Regions from separate parts of the Streptomyces sp. ISL-99 genome, predicted to be linked through region 2. Evidence: riboswitches for the same ligand, from Rfam matches in the RefSeq annotation. Region 2 holds a riboswitch; each other region holds the start of a gene.
What was found. A riboswitch is a leader RNA that binds a small molecule or an ion and turns the genes downstream of it on or off. The one in region 2 is predicted to bind thiamine pyrophosphate.

Region 1: linked by a shared signal. The riboswitch ahead of thiC (phosphomethylpyrimidine synthase ThiC) and the one ahead of thiO (glycine oxidase ThiO) in region 2 are both predicted to bind thiamine pyrophosphate.
Region 3: linked by a shared signal. The riboswitch ahead of J7E91_RS28185 (thiamine ABC transporter substrate binding subunit) and the one ahead of thiO (glycine oxidase ThiO) in region 2 are both predicted to bind thiamine pyrophosphate.

What each region holds. Positions count from the first base shown of each region.
Region 1 is NZ_JAGGPC010000023.1:119,783-126,759, forward strand. It holds gene J7E91_RS15095 (hypothetical protein) at 1-169, shown strand, start outside; gene J7E91_RS15100 (hypothetical protein) at 170-1,276, opposite strand; gene J7E91_RS15105 (DUF4241 domain-containing protein) at 1,368-2,630, opposite strand; gene thiC (phosphomethylpyrimidine synthase ThiC) at 2,744-4,519, opposite strand; TPP riboswitch at 4,512-4,649, opposite strand; gene J7E91_RS15115 (YibE/F family protein) at 4,721-6,094, shown strand; gene J7E91_RS15120 (SsgA family sporulation/cell division regulator) at 6,119-6,556, opposite strand; gene J7E91_RS15125 (IclR family transcriptional regulator) at 6,635-6,977, opposite strand, start outside.
Region 2 is NZ_JAGGPC010000015.1:137,283-144,259, reverse strand. It holds gene J7E91_RS10030 (hypothetical protein) at 1-828, opposite strand; gene metF (methylenetetrahydrofolate reductase [NAD(P)H]) at 880-1,797, opposite strand; gene thiE (thiamine phosphate synthase) at 1,908-2,600, opposite strand; gene J7E91_RS10015 (Rv2175c family DNA-binding protein) at 2,678-3,043, opposite strand; gene J7E91_RS10010 (FAD-dependent oxidoreductase) at 3,112-4,278, opposite strand; gene J7E91_RS10005 (hypothetical protein) at 4,397-4,747, opposite strand; TPP riboswitch at 4,842-4,954, shown strand; gene thiO (glycine oxidase ThiO) at 4,952-6,178, shown strand; gene thiS (sulfur carrier protein ThiS) at 6,175-6,375, shown strand; gene J7E91_RS09990 (thiazole synthase) at 6,379-6,977, shown strand, end outside.
Region 3 is NZ_JAGGPC010000048.1:117,629-124,605, forward strand. It holds gene rpsB (30S ribosomal protein S2) at 1-310, shown strand, start outside; gene tsf (translation elongation factor Ts) at 412-1,248, shown strand; gene pyrH (UMP kinase) at 1,406-2,161, shown strand; gene frr (ribosome recycling factor) at 2,292-2,849, shown strand; gene J7E91_RS28175 (phosphatidate cytidylyltransferase) at 2,849-3,847, shown strand; gene rlmN (23S rRNA (adenine(2503)-C(2))-methyltransferase RlmN) at 4,013-5,119, shown strand; TPP riboswitch at 5,160-5,263, shown strand; gene J7E91_RS28185 (thiamine ABC transporter substrate binding subunit) at 5,337-6,431, shown strand; gene J7E91_RS28190 (iron ABC transporter permease) at 6,470-6,977, shown strand, end outside.

The DNA of each region.
Region 1 (6,977 bases), on a different contig from region 2:
CCCGGCGCCGCGCCGGCCCGCCGGCCGTATGCCCGACCTGGGGTACTCGCGACCGGACTACAGCAGCCCCGGCCCGGACGGCGGCACCACACCGGGGCCGCGCCCGAGCTTCTCCAGCCCGGACTTCTCCAGCCCCGACTTCGGTGGCCCCGACCACAAACCCGAGTAACTACTGGAGCCGCCGGACGGTCTGCGCCTCCGCGCGTTCCACCGACGCGCGACCGTGGACGTGCACCAGCGCCAGGTGGAACAGCGCCGGAGCCGCCGGAGCCCACCGGTGTATCCGGTCCGCACGCAGCAGATACCTGGTCACGTCCGCCGGGCGGAAGGGGACGAATTCCGTCGTCTGGTGTTCCCACCGGTCGGCGACGCCCCGGCTCATGCGTGCCTGGACGCCCTCGCGGGTCAAGGTCTTGAGCCGTGCGTAGAAGTGGGCGCTCCAGTGGCGCCTGTCGACGTCCAGCACGAAGGCGAGCAGAGCGAGCGAGTGCTCGGACGGCTCCAGGGAGAGTTCCTCCCGCATACCACGCCGGGCGACGGCGTACAGGTCCGGTGCGTTGCGGCCCGAGGAGTCGATGTGCCGGGACAGCCCCTCGTTGACCGAGGAGTTCCACACCCCCGGCGCCATCCGCACCCGTTCGCTGCGTTGGCTGACGACCAGCATGTCGTCGGCGGTCACGACGGCGACGTTGACGCCGAAGCTGCACTGGAGAAAGGCAGGTGCTTCCAGGGGGCGGTCGGGGTCGAGGTAGCGGGAGCGGGGCGTGCCGCCGCCGGTCAGCCGGCGGTCGAGCTGCTGGGCCGCCAGAAACGTGTAGTAGTCGGTGGGCCGCAGCCGCAGGTGGACCTCCGGATGCTCGTCGAGAGCGGACCGGGAGATACCGAACGACTCGACGGCGTAACGCGGACCGTTCCACACGGGCGTCCGGCCCTCGGCCTGGAGCCGATCGCTCTCGGCCGCGATCTCCTCACGCCAGCCGGCCATCTCCGCGGGCAGGGCTATTTCGTCGTCCAGGACCTGAATGTGTATGGCCTCGCTGGTGATCGTGGACTCACCGTCACCCTCCACGATCAAGGCGGAGGTGTGGAGCGGCCCCAGTGCGAACGTGGTCCAGGCGCGGCTGGGCTCCCCACGGGAGCGCATGCTGCGCACCGCGCTCGCCGAGCGCCTGCGGATCCTGAACCAGGCGTCCTGCAAGGGCTGTTGAAACAGCGTGGCGAACACCATGCCCAGCACGGCGCCCACCACTCCATTGGCCACGTCGATTCCGCCCATGGTGGGGAGCGTAGACATGAATGATCAAGTGGTGGGCGGTTGTTGCCTGTTCCGTTACCGCGCGGGCCGGCGCCGGTGGCGATCCGGCCGGTCAGTGCACCTTGAGGTCGGGCAGGTAGTCCAGCACCACGTCCACGCAGACGATCTCCCCGGCCTCCGATCGCCCCACCCAGACGGGATACGTGCGGTCCCCGCACGTCGCGAAGGCGACGAGATCGGCCGCCGTGGCCTGGTCGGTGGTCCGCAGTATGTACATGGAGTCCGAGAGGTGCTCGCCGGCGTGCGGGTCGTCGTGGATCAGGGCCCGCTCGAAGAGCCCCCGCAAGGGCTCCCAGGCCGCGGCGTCGGCGAAGCAGCCGGTCGCCGCGTCCGTTGCGAAGCCGTACGCCTCGTCGTCCCCGAGCAACCGGATGTCGTCGTCCTCTCCCAGAGCCATGTCCCAGGACGCGGCGGGGGTGTCGCTCAGCCGCAGCCGGACCGCCGTAGCGTCCGTACGGGTCACCCAGCCGCCGGTCCACTCGCAGTCGTAACCGACGCTGACCCGCGCCTCTTCGAGTGCGTACGCACCCGGCGGGACAGCCACCGTTATCCTCGGCCTCCCGTCGTTACAGGGACAGTCGACGGCCAGCACCCCGCTGGGGACGCGCAGTGTTCCACAGCGGCGCGGTTCCAGGACGGTCATGTCGGAGAAGTGACTGGTGGACATACGCGTACCGGGCCGGAACAGTGCCTCCAGGTGGTCGGGACCGGCCGGCCGGGGAGGGCGCCACGTGTCCTCCGGGCGGCCGACCGCACCGCCCTCGGGCACGTCGGCGTCGTGGAACACGACCGGCCCGGTCAATCCGCGCCGCTGCGCGGAGAACAGCGGCCAGTCACCGAACGCCGGCCGGTCCATCCACCGCTGCTCCTCGGAAACGTCGGCCGTAGTGGTGAGCATGGAGCCCTCTTCCCCCTTGGGCTGCCACGAGTTGCTCCCCCGCCCGTCGGGAAGCAGCGACACCGTCTCGCGGGGGCACGCGCGGTCGAACTCCGGCATGTCCGGGCCCGCGTAGAGCCAGCTGTCCGTCTCCCGGCGGAACAGCCGGTCCCCGTCGAGGAGTCGCAGCTCGATGCGCTGCGTACGCCGGCCCTGTTTGTCGTACACCCACACACCCGCGTAGTGGTCCCGCCACGAAACCAGGCGGACCTCCGCAGGACCGTCCCCGCCCGGTACCCGGCAGACCGCGACGTACGGCAGCCCGGCCTCGTCCCGGGCCCTCGCCGCCTCCGGGGCCAGCGGCCCCAGCAGCGTACGCGCCGCGAGGTCCCACCCCTCGCCGTAGGCAATCTCCACAACTGTCCCCGCCCCGCTCACCCCGGGCCTCCTGTCATCAGCTCTGCCGCCAACGTAGCGGCACCCACTGACAGCGGCCGGGGCGAGGGACGGACGGGACGGAGGAGATGGACGATATGGGCGGGACGGACGGATCAGTCGGCGATCGGGAGGTACACCCGATTACCGGCGGCGGCGAACTCCTTGGACTTCTCCGCCATGCCCGCCTCGATCTCGTCCTGCGTGCCGCCGTGCTCACGCCGAATGTCCTGGCTGATCTTCATCGAGCAGAACTTCGGACCGCACATGGAGCAGAAGTGCGCGGTCTTCGCCGGCTCGGCGGGCAGCGTCTCGTCGTGGAACGACCGCGCCGTGTCCGGGTCCAGGGCCAGGTTGAACTGGTCCTCCCAGCGGAACTCGAAGCGGGCGTCCGACAGCGCGTCGTCCCACTCCTGTGCTCCCGGGTGCCCCTTGGCGAGATCCGCGGCATGGGCCGCGATCTTGTAGGTGATGACGCCGGTCTTCACGTCGTCACGGTTGGGCAGACCCAGGTGCTCCTTGGGCGTCACGTAGCAGAGCATGGCCGTGCCCCACCATGCGATCATCGCCGCCCCGATGCCGGAGGTGATGTGGTCATACGCCGGGGCCACGTCCGTCGTGAGCGGGCCGAGCGTATAGAAGGGGGCCTCCTCGCAGATCTCCTGCTGGAGGTCGATGTTCTCCTTGATCTTGTGCATCGGGACGTGACCAGGACCCTCGATCATCGTCTGTACGTTATGACGCTTGGCGATCATGTTGAGTTCCCCGAGGGTCTTCAACTCGGCGAACTGCGCCTCGTCGTTGGCGTCCGCGATCGAACCGGGCCGCAGGCCGTCGCCGAGCGAGTACGTCACGTCGTACGCCGCGAGGATGTCGCAGAGCTCCTCGAAGTTCTCGTACAGGAACGACTCCTTGTGGTGCGCGAGGCACCACGCGGCCATGATCGAGCCGCCGCGCGAGACGATGCCGGTCTTGCGACGGGCGGTCAGCGGGACGTACGGCAGCCGCACGCCGGCGTGGACCGTCATGTAGTCGACGCCCTGCTCGGCCTGCTCGATGACCGTGTCCTTGTAGATCTCCCAGGTCAGCTCCTCCGCCCGGCCGTCGACCTTTTCGAGGGCCTGGTAGAGCGGGACGGTGCCGATCGGGACGGGGGAGTTGCGCAGCACCCACTCGCGGGTGGTGTGGATGTTGCGGCCGGTCGACAGGTCCATGACCGTGTCGGCGCCCCACTTGGTGGCCCACGTCATCTTGTCCACCTCCTCCTCGATGGAGGAAGTGACGGCGGAGTTGCCGATGTTGGCGTTGACCTTCACCAGGAACCGCTTGCCGATGATCATCGGCTCGATCTCCGGGTGGTTGACGTTCGCCGGCAGGACCGCCCGGCCCGCCGCGATCTCCTCCCGTACGACCTCGGGCGCCACGTTCTCGCGGATCGCCACGTACTCCATCTCGGGCGTGATGTCGCCGCGGCGGGCGTACGCGAGCTGCGTGACGGCCTGGCCGTCGCGGCCCCGGCGGGGCTGGCGCGGACGGCCCGGGAAGACCGCGTCGAGGTTCCGAAGGCCCCCGCGCGGCGAGGTGTGCTTGATCCCGTCGTCCTCGGGACGGACCGGGCGGCCCGCGTACTCCTCGGTGTCGCCGCGGCCGATGATCCAGTTCTCGCGCAGCGGCGCGAGTCCGCGGCGTACGTCCGTCTCGATGGTGGGGTCGGTGTACGGGCCGGACGTGTCGTACAGCGTCACGTCCTTCCCGTTGGTGAGGTGCACCTGCCGGACCGGCACGCGAAGATCCGAACGCGAGCCCTCGGGCCCGGTCACGTATCCCTTGTGCCAGCCCGGCTTGCGGCCGTCCTGGCTGGTGGCAGGCGTGTGTGCATCCGCTGTGGTCATGAGACCTACTCCCTACGCCGGCATTACCCGGTAACAGGTTCGGCGGTCGACGCAGCGGCTTTCGTACGGATTTGCGTACGAAGGTCAGCGCCCTCTCAGCCCGGTGCTCCGAGCTCCCGCGTGTGCAAAGGTGCCCCCACGCTAGCGTCCTTTCTGGCGCGCTGAACAGAGGGCCCCCGTCGTTCTTGCGATGATCGGTCGGTGACGTCCCCACAGCCAACGCCCGAAATCCACGGCCACACCCACAGTCACGGGCCCGCCGCGCCCGTCTCCAAGCACCTGCGCAAGGTCATCGCGGCGGTGCTGATCCCCTTCGCCACGGCCGTTTTCATCGGCCTCGTCGTGCTCTGGCCCGGCGGCGCGCCCGAGCACGAGCGCACCGGTGTCGGTTTCGACCGGCAGACCGTGTCGGGCAAGGTGACGCAGGTTCAGCAGGTCGACTGCAAGGACGTGAACGCCGCCCAGGTGCCACCGACCGGCGACACGTCCACGCCGTCCGGCCGCGAGGCCCAGCAGGCGCAGCAGGGCACCTGTGAGAGGGCGACGGTCGAGGTCACGTCCGGCAAGGACAAGGGCCGTACCTTCACCGAGATCGTCCAGCCGGACGCGCCGAGACAGCTGAACGAGGGGCAGGGCGTGGTGGTGGCGTACGCGCCCGACGCGCCCCGCGACCTCCAGTACTCGGTGACGGACGTGGACCGCGGGATCCCGATGGCGCTGCTGGCCGGCATCTTCGCGCTCGCGGTGATCGTCGTCGGCCGCATGAAGGGCCTGATGGCGCTGATCGCACTCGCCGTGTCCTTCGCGATCCTGACGCTGTTCATCCTCCCCGCGATCCTCCAGGGTTCGAATCCGCTGATCGTCGCGGTCGTCGGGGCGAGCGCCATCATGCTGATCGCGCTCTACGCCTGCCACGGCCTGACCGCCCGTACGTCCGTCGCCGTAGTCGGCACGCTCATCTCACTGCTGCTGATCGGGCTGCTCGGCTCGCTCTTCATCGGCTGGGCGTATCTCAGTGGCAACACGGACGACAACACTGGGCTCATCCACGGCCTCTACCCGGACATCGACATGAGCGGCCTGCTGCTCGCGGGCGTCATCATCGGCTCGCTCGGTGTGCTCGACGACGTGACGGTCACCCAGACGTCGGCGGTCTGGGAACTCCACCAGGCGGACCCGTCGATGGGCCCCCGCGCCCTCTACCGAGCCGGTATCCGCATCGGCCGCGACCACATCGCGTCCGTCGTCAACACCCTCGTCCTGGCGTACGCGGGCGCCGCCCTGCCCCTGCTGCTGCTCTTCTCCATCGCGCAGAGCAGCGTGGGTACGGTCGCCAACAGTGAGCTGGTCGCGGAGGAGATCGTACGGACACTGGTCGGCTCGATCGGGCTGGTCGCCTCGGTGCCGGTGACGACCGCGCTCGCGGCGCTGGTCGTTTCGGCCGACCGGCCGGCACCGGACGGGCCTGCTGCCGCTTCACCCGCACGCGGCATTGGCGGTCCCGGCAGCGGTTTCGGTAGCGGACTCGGCGGCGGTTTCGGTGGCGGCGGCAAGGGACGGCGCCGCAAGCGCTGACCGGCCGCCCGGCGCAGGGCGCGCTCAGCCGGCGCTCTGCTCCTCGGCGAGGATGCGGCCGAGCGCTTCGTCCAGGTTTCCCTCGAAGTCCCCGAGGGCGCACTCCTGTCCCAGCGGCACAAGCCGGTCCGTACGGTCGAGGAACGCCACCAGCGGAGCGGCGCTCGCCCGGAACAGCGCACGGTCCCCGGCCACCTGAAGGCGAATGTGAACATCCACGAGTTCTTCCGGGTCGGCCGGCCCGATGTGCACATCGCCTTCGCCACACGGCTTGGCGAGACCGTCGATCAGCAGCTCACGGCCGAACGCCCACGTGACGGGTTCGTCGCCGGGCAGATGGAACGTCATACGGACCGCATACGGATCCCCCGTCGCGTACCGGAGCTCCACGGGGATCCGGAAAGAGAGCTCCTCCGAGACCAGGAAGCTCATCATGACTTCTGCCTGAACCGACTCGCGCATCGCTTACCCCGCACCTAGTGACCTGGCCGCAATACCCATCGTGCTTGAAGCACAAGGAGAGAAACAAGGAGTGATATTTCAGATACTGATAGAGAATGCGAACGAGCCGAGCAGGCCGCCCACCGCACTGCGTAATTGTTCGACGGCCGGAAGCAACCGCTGGTCCTGTTCGGCGGGCAGTGAAATAGCAATCGTCGCGGCGGTGGATCCGACCGTGATCGGAATGGCCGCACAAACCGATCCGATCGCGTACTCCTGGCGTTCCACGACCGGCCGCATCCGCTGCGTCGACCGCAGGCGCTCCAGCAGGGCCCCTCGGTCACGTACGGAATAGCGGGTGAGCGGCTCGACCGGATGGCGGGCCAGATGGTCCCGGCGGGCCTCCTCGTCGAGCTGGCTCAGCAGACACTGGCCCACGGCA
Region 2 (6,977 bases):
TCAGTAGCGGTACTGCTCGTTGTAGCCGGTGGTGTCGTAGCCGTTCTGGTACGGCTCCTGGGGCGGCTGCTCGGTGCCGACGAAGGGCTGCTCGCCGTCGCGCTGCTGCGGGACCCACACACCGCCGGGCGGTGTCTCGTTGCCGTACTGCTGGGCTCCGTAGTCCTGACCGCCGTACTCCTGCGTGCCGTACTGCTGCGTGCCATACTCCTGCGTGCCATACGGCTGGGTGCCGATGTACGGGTCCGAGTAGGCGGCGTACTGCTGCTGGCCGGGCGAGTAGTCGTACTGGCCGGTGTACGTCTCCTGGTTCGGCTGCTGGTCGTAGCCGGAGTAGGTGTCGTACGTGTCGTAGCCGGCGCCGAACACGTCACTCTGGGGCTGCTGCTGACCGGCCGCGTACGCCGCCGCGTCGTACACGCCGTACTGCCCGGTCTCGTCCGGCAGCGGCTGCGTCGCCGCGAACACCGGCTCCGGTGGGGCCACCGGCTCGTACTCGAGGTCCGACACCTCCAGCGTCGGCTCCTGCTCGACGGGCCGCGCACCGCGCTTGCGGCGGCGGCTCTCACCCGGCTTGCCGCCGATCGCCCAGCCGGTCGAGAAGCCGCGGCGGAACGACAGCGTGACGTACGTCTGGCCGACCGCGAAGGCGACAGCGCCGCCCGCGATCACGATCACGGACGGCATCAGCACACCGAGGACCACACCCATGAAGCCGGCGAAGGCCAGCAGCCGCCACCTCAGCCGCGCCTTGTACTGCAACAGCACTTCGCCGAGCAGCCACAGTGCGACAACTCCGAACGCGATGTAGAGGACCGCCCAGCCCATGCCCGCCCCTCTCCTACGGCCGCCGCCGTGAAGGGTGGCGGGTACGGCCGGTCAGGACTGCTCGTGCAGTCCGAGATTCTCGTAGATCTCAAGCGTCGCCGTGGAGTTGTTGAGCGTGATGAAGTGCAATCCGGGTACTCCCTCGGAGAGCAGCCTCGCGCAGAACTCCGTGGCGAACTCGATCCCAATGGAGCGTACAGCCGCCGGATCGTCCTTGACGGCGAGGATCCGCTCTTTCACGGCGGGCGGGAAGTGCGCGTTGCTGAGCTGGGGCAGCCTGGCGAGCTGTTTGACACCCGTCACCGGCATCACTTCGGGGATGATCGGCGTCTCACAGCCGGCGGCCGCGACCCGGTCGCGCAGCCGCAGGTAGCTCTCCGGCTCGAAGAACATCTGCGTGATCGCGTAGTCGGCGCCGGCGCGGCACTTGTCCACGAAGTGCGCGATGTCGGTGTCCCAGTCGGTCGAGCGCGGGTGCATCTCGGGGAAGGCCGCGACGCCCACGCAGAAGTCGCCGGACTCCTTGATGAGCCGGACCAGGTCGGCGGCGTACCGCACACCCTCCGGGTGCTCCACCCACTCGCCCATCGGATCGCCGGGCGGGTCTCCGCGCACGGCGAGGATGTTCCGGATCCCGGCGTCCGCGTACTGGCCGATCATGTTGCGCAGTTCGGCGACGGAGTGGTCCACGGCCGTGAGGTGCGCGACGGGGGTGAGCGTGGAGTCGGAGGCGATCTGCTCGGTGGCCCCGACGGTGCCGGCCCGGGTGGATCCGCCTGCCCCGTACGTCACGGAGACGAAGCTGGGGGCCACTGCCTCGACCCGGCGCAGCGCGTTCCAGAGGTTCCGCTCACCCTTTTCGGTCCTGGGCGCGAAGAACTCGAACGAGTACGAGGTTTTGCCGGTCGCGAGCAGATCACGCACGGTGAGTGCGTGATCCGTCCTGGTCGAAGCGGTGCCAAGGGCCATACCCGCAGATTAACCAGGGCTCAGCGAGGACCCGCACTGGAGCGGGTAATTTGTCCATATTGCCGGGTTATTGTCCACCCATCGGACAATCCGTGGACGGTCGTTGACGGTTATCCGGCGTACGCCCTGACCCGCTTCGCCAGCGCCGCCGCGGCGGCGGCCGGGTCGTCGGCCTCGGTGATCGCGCGGACGACCACGACCCTGCGGGCGCCCGCGTCCAGCACCTCGTCGAGATTGCCCGCGTCGATGCCGCCGATCGCGAACCACGGCCGGTCCTGGCGCAGCCCGGCGGCGTACCGGACGAGGCCGAGGCCCGGGGCGTACCGGCCGGGCTTGGTGGGGGTGGGCCAGCAGGGCCCCGTGCAGAAGTAGTCCACGCCGGGCTCGGCCACGGCGGCGTCGACCTCGGACTCGCCGTGCGTGGAGCGGCCGACGAGGATGCCGGCGCCGAGGATCGCCCGAGCGGCCGGGACGGGCAGGTCGCCCTGTCCCAGGTGCAGCACACCCGCGCCGCTCGCGTGGGCCACGTCGGCGCGGTCGTTCACGGCGAGCAGCTTGCCGTGCCTGCGGCAGGCGTCGTCGAAGACCCGGAGGTGCTCCAGCTCCTCGCCGGCCTCCATGCCCTTGTCGCGCAGCTGCACGATGTCCACGCCGGAGGACAGGACGGCGTCCAGGAACTCGGGGAGGTCGCCCTGTCGCTTGCGCGCGTCCGTGCACAGGTACAGCCGGGCATCGGCGAGCCGCTCGCGCGCGGCGGCGCCGTCCGTGGACGCGTGCGTGGACGTGGACGCGGACGTGGGCATGGCGGTGTCCCCCCGTTGGTGGGCGGTGTGCGGGCCGGCGATGGCCCGCACACCGCGTGCGGTTGTGTCGGCTGAGGTCAGACGGCCAGCGCCTGGGCGCGCCGCTTCACCTCCGTGCCGCGATTCTCACTCAACGCCTGCGCGGGGGTTCCCGGCAGGGTCGGGTCGGGAGTGAAGAGCCACTCGAGCATCTCTTCGTCGGAGAAGCCGTCGTCCCTCAGGAGCGTCAGGGTCCCTGCGAGACCCTTGACCACCTTGTCGCCGTCGATGAAGGCGGCAGGCACCTGAAGCACCCTGTTCTCTCCGCGGCGTACGGCGATCAGCTGGCCTTCCTTGACCAGCTGCCGGACGCGCGTCACCTCGACATCGAGCTTTTCCGCGATGTCGGGGAGGTTGAGCCAGGCGGGGACGAGAGCATCGATCTTTGCGTCAATCTCGGTCACGGGACAAGCGTGCCATCTTGGACTGACAGCCGGTAGTCGGGGCCTGCCGTCCGGGTCCCGGTGACCGCCTAAAGGGTGGCCGACTTGAGCGGTACGGACGGATCGGCGGCCCGGTCGGGGTCCAGCCGGGCACCCGACGCGATGAGCCTGCGGCCCTGCGCGAGGTCGCGCGGCCTGGCCACGGTGAGGAGCGCGACGAGCGCCCCCTCGCTGCTCAGCCAGCACACCGACCAGGCGGCGCCGGCCGGGTCGCCGCGCCACACCGTCGTGTCCGCGCCGGTGTGGTGGCCCGCGTACTGCACGAAGCGGCCGAACTGCTCGGACCAGAAGTACGGGACCGGGTCGTAGTCCTGCGGTGTCTCGCCGATGATGTTCGCCGCGACGGCGCGCGGTCCCTGGAGCGCGTTGTCCCAGTGGTGGACGAGCAGGCGTTCGCCGTAGCGGGCGGAGGGGAAGGAGGCGCAGTCCCCGACGGCGTACACGTCGGGCCGGGAGGTGCGCAGGCGGGCGTCGGCGGTGACGGAGCCGTCGGGGCCGAGGGCGATGCCGGAGCCGGCGAGCCAGGCCGTCGCGGGCCTGGCGCCGATGCCGACGACCACCGCGCCGGCCGCGAGCCGCCGTCCGTCGGCGAGGACGACAGTGCCGGGCTCGATCCGCGCGACGGGCGCGCCGGTGAGCAGTTCGGCGCCGCTCTCGGCGTACCAGGCGGCCATGGGGGCGGCGACCTCGGCGGGCATGGTGCCCGCGAGCGGCCGGTCCGCCGCCTCGACGACGGTCACCGCGCAGCCCGCCTCGCGGGCGGCCGTGGCGAACTCCGCCCCGATCCAGCCGGCCCCGACGACCACGATGTCGCGCTTCCGGTCGAGCACCGGCCGCAGCCGGGCCGCGTCGTCGAGGGTGCGCAGGAGATGGACCCCCTGAACGCCCTCGCTGCCGGGCAGCGTGATGGGCAGCGCACCGGTGGCGGCGACCAGCACGTCGTACGGAACGGGGCCCGAGGGGGTGTCGATCTCGTGCGCCGCAGGGCGCGCGCCCGTCACTTCGCGCCCCAGGTGGAGTTCGATGCCGAGCGCCTCGAAATCGACGTCGAAGGCCGACCCCTCGGCCGTGCCGAGCAGCACCGCCTTGGACAGGGGCGGCCTGTCGTACGGCTGATGCGGCTCGGCGCCGATCAGCGTGACGGAGCCGGTCCAGTCCTGCTCGCGCAGGGCCACGGCGGTCTGCACGCCGGCCATTCCCGCGCCGACGATGACGACGCGCCGCTCTGCCTGCCTCTGGTCACTCACCCGGTCACTGTAGGACGGCACGTCCCGCCGCTCTCAAGGCCACGAAGGGGAGATCTCTGACACACCGTCACAGGAACGCCGCCGGCAGCTCCTCGACGACGCTCGTCCCACTGCCTTCCTGGGACTCCCACGCCCACGTCTCCTCCAGCCGCACGCGCCCGTCGGGGAGGCCGACGACGGTGGACGTGCAGTGGCCCGACGAGGTGGTGCCGTCGTGCTTGAGCTGGACGTAACGGAAGTCGAGCGCGTCGCCCTCGCGCGTGCCGACGAGGTGGCCGCGTACGACGTCGCCGCCCGCGTACTCGGCCCAGATCCGGCCGTCGTCCTCGTGATACGTGAACCGGGTCCGGGTCCCCACCTGACCGGGTGCCTGGTCGGCGACCGGAGAGAGGACGAGTCCGTCGAGCGAGCGGGCCACAGCGATTGCTCCCTTACAGCGCGTTGGGGCCGGGCGTTAGGGTGGCCACCGTACTGCTGCGGCCCGGGGAAAGATCACCGGGCTCCCAGCAGGACATACCACTCGCGGGAGTCCGGGCGTACCGGGCTGAGAGGGAGGCTGGGCGGCCTCCGACCGTACGAACCTGATCCGGGTCATGCCGGCGAAGGGAGGGGCTGGACGCCCATGTCGCGTACATCAGACGTCCTCGTTGTCGGGGGCGGAATCATCGGCCTGGTCACGGCGTGGCGGGCCGCGCAGCGGGGTTTGCGCGTCGCTGTCGCCGATCCGGAGCCGGGCGGCGGTGCAGCGCGGGTCGCGGCCGGAATGCTCGCCGCCGTCACCGAGCTGCACTACGGCGAGCAGACGCTGCTCGGCCTCAATCTCGCGTCCGCCGAGCGCTACCCGGCGTTCGTCGCCGAGCTGGAAGCGGCGAGCGGGCAGGGCACCGGCTACCGCGCCTGCGGCACACTCGCCGTCGCGCTCGACACGGACGACCGCGCCCACCTGCGCGAACTCCACGCCCTCCAGCGCCGCTCCGGCCTGGAGTCGGAGTGGCTCACGGGGCGCGAATGCCGCCGTCTTGAGCCGATGCTCGCGCCGGGCGTGCGCGGGGGTCTGCGCGTGGACGGGGACCACCAGGTCGACCCGAGGCGGCTGGCCGCTGCCCTGCTGGCGGCCTGCGAGCGGGCCGGGGTGGTCTGGCACCGTGACTGGGCCGAACGGCTCTCAGTGGTACGGGGACGGGCCTCCGGGGCCGTACTGGCGGACGGGACGGAGCTCGCGGCAGGCCAGGTGGTGCTGGCGGCGGGAAGCCTCAGTGGCAGGCTCGGCGGCGTACCGGAAGAGGTGCTGCCGCCGGTACGGCCGGTGAAGGGCCAGGTGCTGCGGCTGGCCGTGCCGCCCGCGTACGCGCCATTCCTGAGCCGGACGGTGCGTGCGGTGGTGCGGGGCAGCCACGTGTATCTCGTGCCGCGCGAGAACGGCGAGCTGGTCGTCGGCGCGACCAGCGAGGAACTCGGCTGGGACACGACGGTCACGGCGGGCGGCGTGTACGAGCTGCTGCGCGACGCGCACGAGCTGGTGCCCGGGATCACCGAACTGCCGCTGACGGAGACCCGCGCGGGGCTGCGCCCCGGCTCCCCCGACAACGCGCCGCTGCTCGGGCCGACCGCACTGCCGGGGCTTCATCTGGCCACTGGGCACTACCGCAACGGGGTGCTGCTCACGCCGGTCACGGGCGATGCGATGGCTGACGTGCTGGCCGGCGGGGAGCTGCCGGAAGAGGCGCGTCCGTTCAGCCCACTGCGTTTCGCGCCGACCCCTGCGTCGTCACCCGCTTCCCCCACCTCCCCCACCTCTCCCGTCTCCTCCACCTCCCCCGTCTCCGTACCGCAGGAGCAGCCCGTATGACCATCTCCGTGAACGGCGAGACTCGCGAGGTCGTCGCCGGTACGACGCTGGGCGCACTCGTCGCGACCCTCACGCGGGCCCCTTCGGGGGTCGCCGCCGCCCTCAACGAAACCGTCGTACCGCGCGGTCAGTGGGATTCCACCGCGCTCGGCGACGGCGACCGCATCGAAGTCCTCACCGCAGTCCAGGGAGGCTGAGCCATGGCCGACGACCTTCTGACCATCGGCGACGCCACGTTCTCGTCGCGCCTGATCATGGGAACGGGCGGTGCGCCGAGCCTCGACGTACTGGAACGTTCACTGGTCGCGTCCGGGACCGAACTGACGACTGTCGCGATGCGGCGGCTGGATCCGAGCGTCCAGGGGTCGGTGCTCTCCGTTCTGGAGAAGCTCGGCATCCGGGTGCTGCCGAACACAGCGGGGTGCTTCACGGCGGGCGAGGCCGTGCTGACCGCGCGCCTCGCGCGGGAGGCGCTGGGTACGGACTGGGTGAAGCTCGAGGTCGTCGCCGACGAGCGGACGCTGCTGCCCGATCCGATCGAGCTGCTGGACGCGGCGGAGACGCTGGTGGACGACGGCTTCACTGTGCTGCCGTACACGAACGACGATCCGGTGCTCGCGCGGAAGCTGGAGGATGTGGGGTGCGCGGCGATCATGCCGCTGGGGTCGCCGATCGGATCCGGTCTTGGCATCCGTAACCCGCACAACTTCCAGCTGATCGTCGAGCACGCGCGCGTGCCGGTCGTTCTGGACGCGGGTGCGGGCACGGCGTCGGACGCGACGCTGGCGATGGAGCTGGG
Region 3 (6,977 bases), on a different contig from region 2:
CTCCGTCACCCTGCTCACCCGCGTGATCGCCGACGCCGTCGCCGAGGGCCTCATCGCCCGCTCCGGCGCCGCGACCGGCGACCAGAAGCCGGGCGACAAGGCCGCCGGCGAGCCGCTCGCCGAGTGGGAGCGCGACCTGCTCGAGGGCGACAAGAAGGCTGACGAAGCCGCTCCGGCCGCCGACTTCGAGGTGCAGACCTCCGCCGAGACCGAGAAGGTCGCCGACGCGGAGAAGGCCGACGAGGCCGCCCCGGCCGAGGCTGCTCCGGCCGAGGCCGCTGCCCCGGCCGCCGAGGCCGAGCAGGCCTGACACCCGTCACGGTTGACGACGGCGGGGGAGGGCGCGACAAGCGCCCGCCCCCGCCGCCACCCGTAGATCTTCGTTTCGACTTCGAGAGAGATTCACAGATCATGGCGAACTACACCGCCGCGGACGTCAAGAAGCTCCGCGAGCTCACCGGCGCCGGCATGATGGACTGCAAGAAGGCGCTCGACGAGGCCGAGGGCAGCGTCGACAAGGCCGTCGAGGCCCTGCGCATCAAGGGCCAGAAGGGCGTCGCCAAGCGCGAGGGCCGTTCCGCCGAGAACGGTGCCGTCGTCTCCCTCATCTCCGACGACAACACCTCTGGTGTCATCGTCGAGCTGAAGTGCGAGACGGACTTCGTCGCCAAGGGTGACAAGTTCCAGGCCGTCGCCAACGCGCTCGCCGCCCACGTCGCCGCGACGTCCCCGGCGGACATCCAGGCGCTCCTCGCGTCCGAGATCGAGCCCGGCAAGACCGTCCAGGCGTACGTCGACGAGGCCAACGCCAACCTCGGCGAGAAGATCGTCCTGGACCGCTTCGCACAGTTCTCCGGCGCCTACGTCAGCGCGTACATGCACCGCACCATGCCCGACCTGCCCCCGCAGATCGGTGTCCTGGTCGAGCTGGACAAGGCCGACGCCGAGCTGGCCCGCGGCATCGCCCAGCACATCGCCGCCTTCGCTCCGAAGTACCTGGACCGCGACGACGTCCCCGCCGAGGTCGTCGAGGCCGAGCGCCGCGTCGCCGAGGAGACCACGCGCGCCGAGGGCAAGCCCGAGGCCGCGCTCCCGAAGATCGTCGAGGGTCGCGTCAACGGCTTCTTCAAGGAGGCCACCCTCCTCGGCCAGCCGTACGCCCTGGACAACAAGAAGTCCGTCCAGAAGGTTCTGGACGAGGCCGGTGTCACCCTGAAGCGCTTCTCGCGCATCAAGGTCGGCATCTAGTCCGTTTCAGCGATCGAGCGTGGACCCCGCTAGGGTCTACAGCAGTCGGACGCGCACGTAACGGACGACCGCAGATCTTACGAGGAGGCCATTGCCGCGCACGGGACTCAGCACCCACCGGCAATGGCCTTCTTCGTATGTGCACTAGGAGATCTCCATGACGAATACCCAGAAGAGCGACGACGGCAAAGTGACCGGCCGTTTCATGCTGAAGCTGTCCGGCGAGGCGTTCGCGGGCGGCGGCGGCCTGGGTGTGGACCCTGACGTCGTGCACGCCATCGCGCGGGAGATCGCCGCCGTCGTGCGTGACGGTGCGGAGATCGCGGTCGTCATCGGCGGCGGCAACTTCTTCCGTGGCGCCGAGCTCCAGCAGCGCGGCATGGACCGGGCCCGGTCCGACTACATGGGCATGCTGGGCACGGTCATGAACTGCCTCGCCCTCCAGGACTTCCTGGAGAAGGAAGGCATCGACAGCCGCGTGCAGACCGCCATCACCATGGGCCAGGTCGCCGAGCCGTACATCCCGCTCCGCGCCGTGCGCCACCTGGAGAAGGGCCGGGTCGTCATCTTCGGCGCCGGCATGGGGATGCCCTACTTCTCCACCGACACCACCGCCGCTCAGCGTGCCCTGGAGATCGACGCCGAGGTTCTGCTGATGGGCAAGAACGGTGTCGACGGTGTCTACGACTCCGACCCCCGTTCCAACCCCGCAGCCGTCAAGTTCGACGCGCTCGAGTACGGCGAGGTCATCACCCGGGACCTCAAGGTCGCCGACATGACGGCGATTACCCTCTGCCGGGACAACAACCTTCCGATCCTCGTCTTCGAGCTGCTCGCCGAGGGCAATATCGCGCGGGCGGTCAAGGGTGAGAAGATCGGCACGCTCGTGAGCGACCGGGGCACCCGGGCCTGACCGGAGGATGGACAAACACTCTGCCGGTCGGACACCGTGCAGAGAAGACGCGCACACTCACAGACGCAGGTTCACAGGGTCTGTTCATGCAGTTCATGCCGGGCCCGATCGAGACACGCAGGAGCAAGTGGTGATCGAAGAAATCCTCCTCGAGGCCGAGGAGAAAATGGAGAAGGCCGTCGTGGTGGCCAAGGAGGACTTCGCCGCGATCCGCACCGGCCGTGCGCACCCGGCGATGTTCAACAAGATCGTGGCTGACTACTACGGCGCACTGACGCCGATCAACCAGCTGGCCTCCTTCTCGGTCCCCGAGGCGCGGATGGCCATCGTGACGCCGTTCGACAAGAGCGCGCTGCGCAACATCGAGCAGGCGATCCGCGACTCCGACCTGGGCGTCAACCCCAGCAACGACGGCAACATCATCCGGGTGACGTTCCCCGAGCTGACGCAGGACCGCCGCAAGGAGTTCATCAAGGTCGCCAAGACCAAGGCCGAGGACTCCAAGATCTCGATCCGCGCGGTCCGCCGCAAGGCCAAGGAGACCCTCGACAAGCTGGTCAAGGACAAGGAGTCCGGCGAGGACGAGGTCCGCCGTGCGGAGAAGGAGCTCGACGACACCACCGCGAAGTACGCCGCGCAGGTGGACGAGCTGCTGAAGCACAAGGAAGCCGAGTTGCTCGAGGTCTGATGAACGACTCTTCCTGGGGGGCCCCGACGCGGGGCGACTACGCCGCCGCGTGGGGACCCTCCGACCAGGGGCCTGCCCCGGCGGGTCCCGCCTACGATGCGCAGCAGGCCGAGCAGACTCGCCCCATGCCCATCGTGCCTCCCGAGGAGCCCATGCCCACCCCGCCGACGCCCCCGCAGAAGAAGCGTGCGGGGCGTAATCTGCGTGCCGCCATAGGGGTGGGCGTGGGACTCGGCGCGGTGATCATCGCGTCGCTGTTCATCTGGAAAGCCGCTTTCCTCGGCGTGATAACGGTCGCCGTGGTGGTCGGGCTGTGGGAGCTGACCTCGCGGCTGGAAGAGCGCAAGGGGATCAAGGCCCCGCTGGTGCCGCTCGCGGTCGGCGGCGCGGCGATGGTCGTGGCGGGGTACGTCAGGGGCGCGGAGGGCGCGTGGGTCGCCATGGCGCTCACCGCGCTCGCGGTACTCGTCTGGCGGATGACCGAGTCGCCCGAGGGCTACCTCAAGGACGTCACGGCGGGCGTCTTCGCGGCGTTCTACGTGCCGTTCCTGGCGACGTTCGTCGCGATGATGCTGGCGGCCGACGACGGCGCGCAGCGGGTACTCACCTTCCTGCTGCTGACGGTGGTCAGCGACACCGGGGCGTACGCCGTGGGCTGGCGCTTCGGCAAGCACAAGCTCGCACCGCGCATCAGCCCCGGCAAGACCCGGGAGGGGCTGGGCGGCGCGGTCGCCTTCGCGATGGCGGCGGGCGCGCTGTGCATGGAGTTCCTGGTGCACGACGGAACGTGGTGGCAGGGCCTGCTGATCGGTTTCGTGGTGGCCGCGAGCGCGACGCTCGGCGACCTCGGCGAGTCCATGATCAAGCGGGATCTCGGGATCAAGGACATGGGCACGCTGCTTCCCGGACACGGCGGCATCATGGACCGGCTCGACTCGCTGCTGCCGACGGCTCCGGTGGTGTGGCTGCTGCTGGTCATCTTTGTAGGTACGGGCTGACCTGCAGGTTTGTGCGTCCGGGGCCCGTCGTCCACAGGACGGCGGGCCCCTACCCCTTTTTGCGGCTGAACCGCCGCCGCTCTCGCGGAGGTGGCTGGGCGCCGTTGGGGTTGCTCAATGGCCACTTTCGGTGGTGCACAAATTGTCTGCGACACTGAATAAACCATGCCTGTACCTGGAGAACTCACTTTCGTCGCGCCGCGCGGAGCCAAGAAGCCCCCGCGGCACCTCGCCGATCTCACGCCCGCCGAGCGCCGCGAGGCCGTGGCCGCGATCGGTGAGAAGCCGTTCCGCGCCAAGCAGCTGTCGCAGCACTACTTCGCGCGGTACGCGCACGACCCGGCGGAGTGGACCGACATCCCCGCCGGTTCGCGCGACAAGCTCCAGGCGGAGCTGCTGCCGGAGTTGATGACCGTGCTGCGGCACATCAGCTGCGACGACGACACCACGCGCAAGACGCTGTGGAAAATGCACGACGGGACGCTCGTCGAGTCCGTCCTGATGCGTTACCCGGACCGGGTCACCATGTGCATCTCCTCGCAGGCCGGGTGCGGCATGAACTGCCCGTTCTGCGCGACCGGACAGGCCGGTCTCGACCGCAACCTGTCGACCGCAGAGATCGTGCACCAGATCGTGGACGGCATGCGCGCGCTGCGCGACGGCGAGGTTCCCGGCGGCCCCGCGCGGCTGTCCAACATCGTCTTCATGGGCATGGGCGAGCCGCTCGCCAACTACAAGCGCGTCGTCGGCGCCATCCGCCGGCTCACCGACCCGGAGCCGGACGGGCTCGGGCTGTCGCAGCGCGGCATCACCGTGTCGACGGTCGGCCTGGTCCCGGCGATGCTGCGGTTCGCCGACGAGGGCTTCAAGTGCCGTCTCGCCGTCTCGCTGCACGCCCCCGACGACGAGCTGCGCGACACCCTCGTGCCGGTCAACACGCGCTGGAAGGTGCGGGAAGTCCTGGACGCGGCGTGGGAGTACGCCGAGAAGTCCGGCCGCCGGATCTCCATCGAGTACGCGCTGATCCGCGACATCAACGACCAGGCGTGGCGCGGTGACCTGCTCGGCCGCCTCCTCAAGGGCAAGCGGGTGCATGTCAACCTGATCCCGCTGAACCCGACCCCGGGTTCGAAGTGGACCGCCTCCCGTCCCGAGGACGAGAAGGCGTTCGTCGAGGCGATCGCAGCTCATGGCGTGCCCGTGACCGTACGGGACACCCGTGGCCAGGAGATCGACGGAGCGTGCGGACAGCTGGCGGCTACCGAGCGATAGGCCGGGGAAAGGGCCCGTGTAACGTGGGCCGCACATTTACATATTCCGACAGGGGAGCGCCACAGCGCTGAGAGTGCGGTACGCCGCAGACCCTCTGAACCTTGCCCAGGTCATTCTGGGTAGGAAGTTCGGTCACTACTCGAGCTGTTGCGCCCTGCCCGTTTTCCGCGGGCGGGGCCGCGTCTCTTCCTGGATGTCCCATCCCAGGAGGAATTCAGTGCACACCACCAAGAAGCTCGCGGTCACGGCTCTGGCCGCGGCGCTCGGCGTCTCCACGCTCGCCGCGTGCGGGGGCGGCAAGGACGACTCCGGCTCCGGTGACGGCAAGAAGTCCAAGACCGTGACCCTGGTCAGCCACGACTCGTTCAACGCCTCCGACGCCGTACTGAAGGCGTTCACCAAGGAGACCGGCTACACGGTCAAGGTCCTCAAGAGCGGGGACGCGGGCGCCGCCCTCAACCAGGAGATCCTCACCAAGGGCTCCCCGCGCGGCGACGTCTTCTTCGGCGTCGACAACACGCTCCTCTCGCGGGCGCTCGACAACGGCATCTTCACGCCGTACGAGGCCAAGGGGCTCGGCGAGGTCCCGGCCGAGGTGCAGCTGGACAGCGGCAAGCACCGCGTCACGCCCGTCGACACCGGTGACATCTGCGTCAACTACGACAAGAAGTACTTCGCCGACAAGAAGCTCGCGCCGCCGAAGTCCTTCGACGACCTGATCAAGCCGGCGTACAAGAACCTGCTCGTCACCGAGAACGCCGGGACCTCTTCGCCCGGTCTCGGCTTCCTGCTCGGCACGGTCGGTCAGTACGGCGACGACGGCTGGCAGGGCTACTGGAAGAAGCTCAAGGCCAACGGCGTCAAGGTCGTCGACGGCTGGGAGCAGGCCTACAACGAGGAGTTCTCCGGCTCCGCCGGCGGCAAGGCATCGAAGGCCGACCGGCCGCTCGTCGTCTCGTACGCCTCCAGCCCGCCGGTCGAGGTGCTGTACGCGAAGCCGCAGCCCAAGGAGGCGCCGACCGGCGTCGCGACCGGCACCTGCTTCCGGCAGACCGAGTTCGCCGGGCTGCTGACCGGTGCGAAGAACGAGGAGGGCGGCAAGGCGCTCATCGACTTCCTCATCGGGAAGAAGTTCCAGGAGGACATGCCGCTGAACATGTTCGTGAACCCGGTGGTCAAGGACGCGAAGCTGCCCGAGCTGTTCACGCAGCACGGCGTGGTCGTCGACAAGCCGCAGACCGTGGCCCCGGAGAAGATCGCTGAAAACCGCGAGCAGTGGGTCAAGTCGTGGTCCTCGCTCGTCCTGAAGTAGGCAAGGCCGTGCGCGGGAGCGCGGTGCGGCTCGGTCTCATGGCCGTGCCCGTCGCGTTCTTCGCGGCCTTCTTCGCCTACCCCGTGGCCGCGATCGTCGGTCGCGGGCTCAAGGTGGACGGCGTCTGGCGGTTCGGCCGGATCGGCGAGGTGCTCGCCGATCCGGACATCCTCGATGTTCTGTGGTTCACCGCGTGGCAGGCACTGGCCTCCACGGCCCTGACACTGCTGATCGCGCTTCCGGCGGCGTACGTCTTCGCCCGGCTCGACTTCCCCGGCAAGCAGCTGCTGCGCGCCGTGATCACCGTGCCCTTCGTGCTGCCTACGGTCGTCGTCGGGACCGCCTTCCTGGCGCTGCTCGGGCGGGGCGGACTGCTGGACGAGCTGTGGGGCGTACGGCTCGACACCAGCGTGTGGGCGATCCTGCTCGCGCACGTCTTCTTCAACTACGCGGTCGTCGTACGGACCGTGGGCGGCCTGTGGTCGCAGCTCGACCCGCGCCAGGAAGAGGCGGCCCGGGTGCTCGGCGCCGGGCGGTTCACCGCCT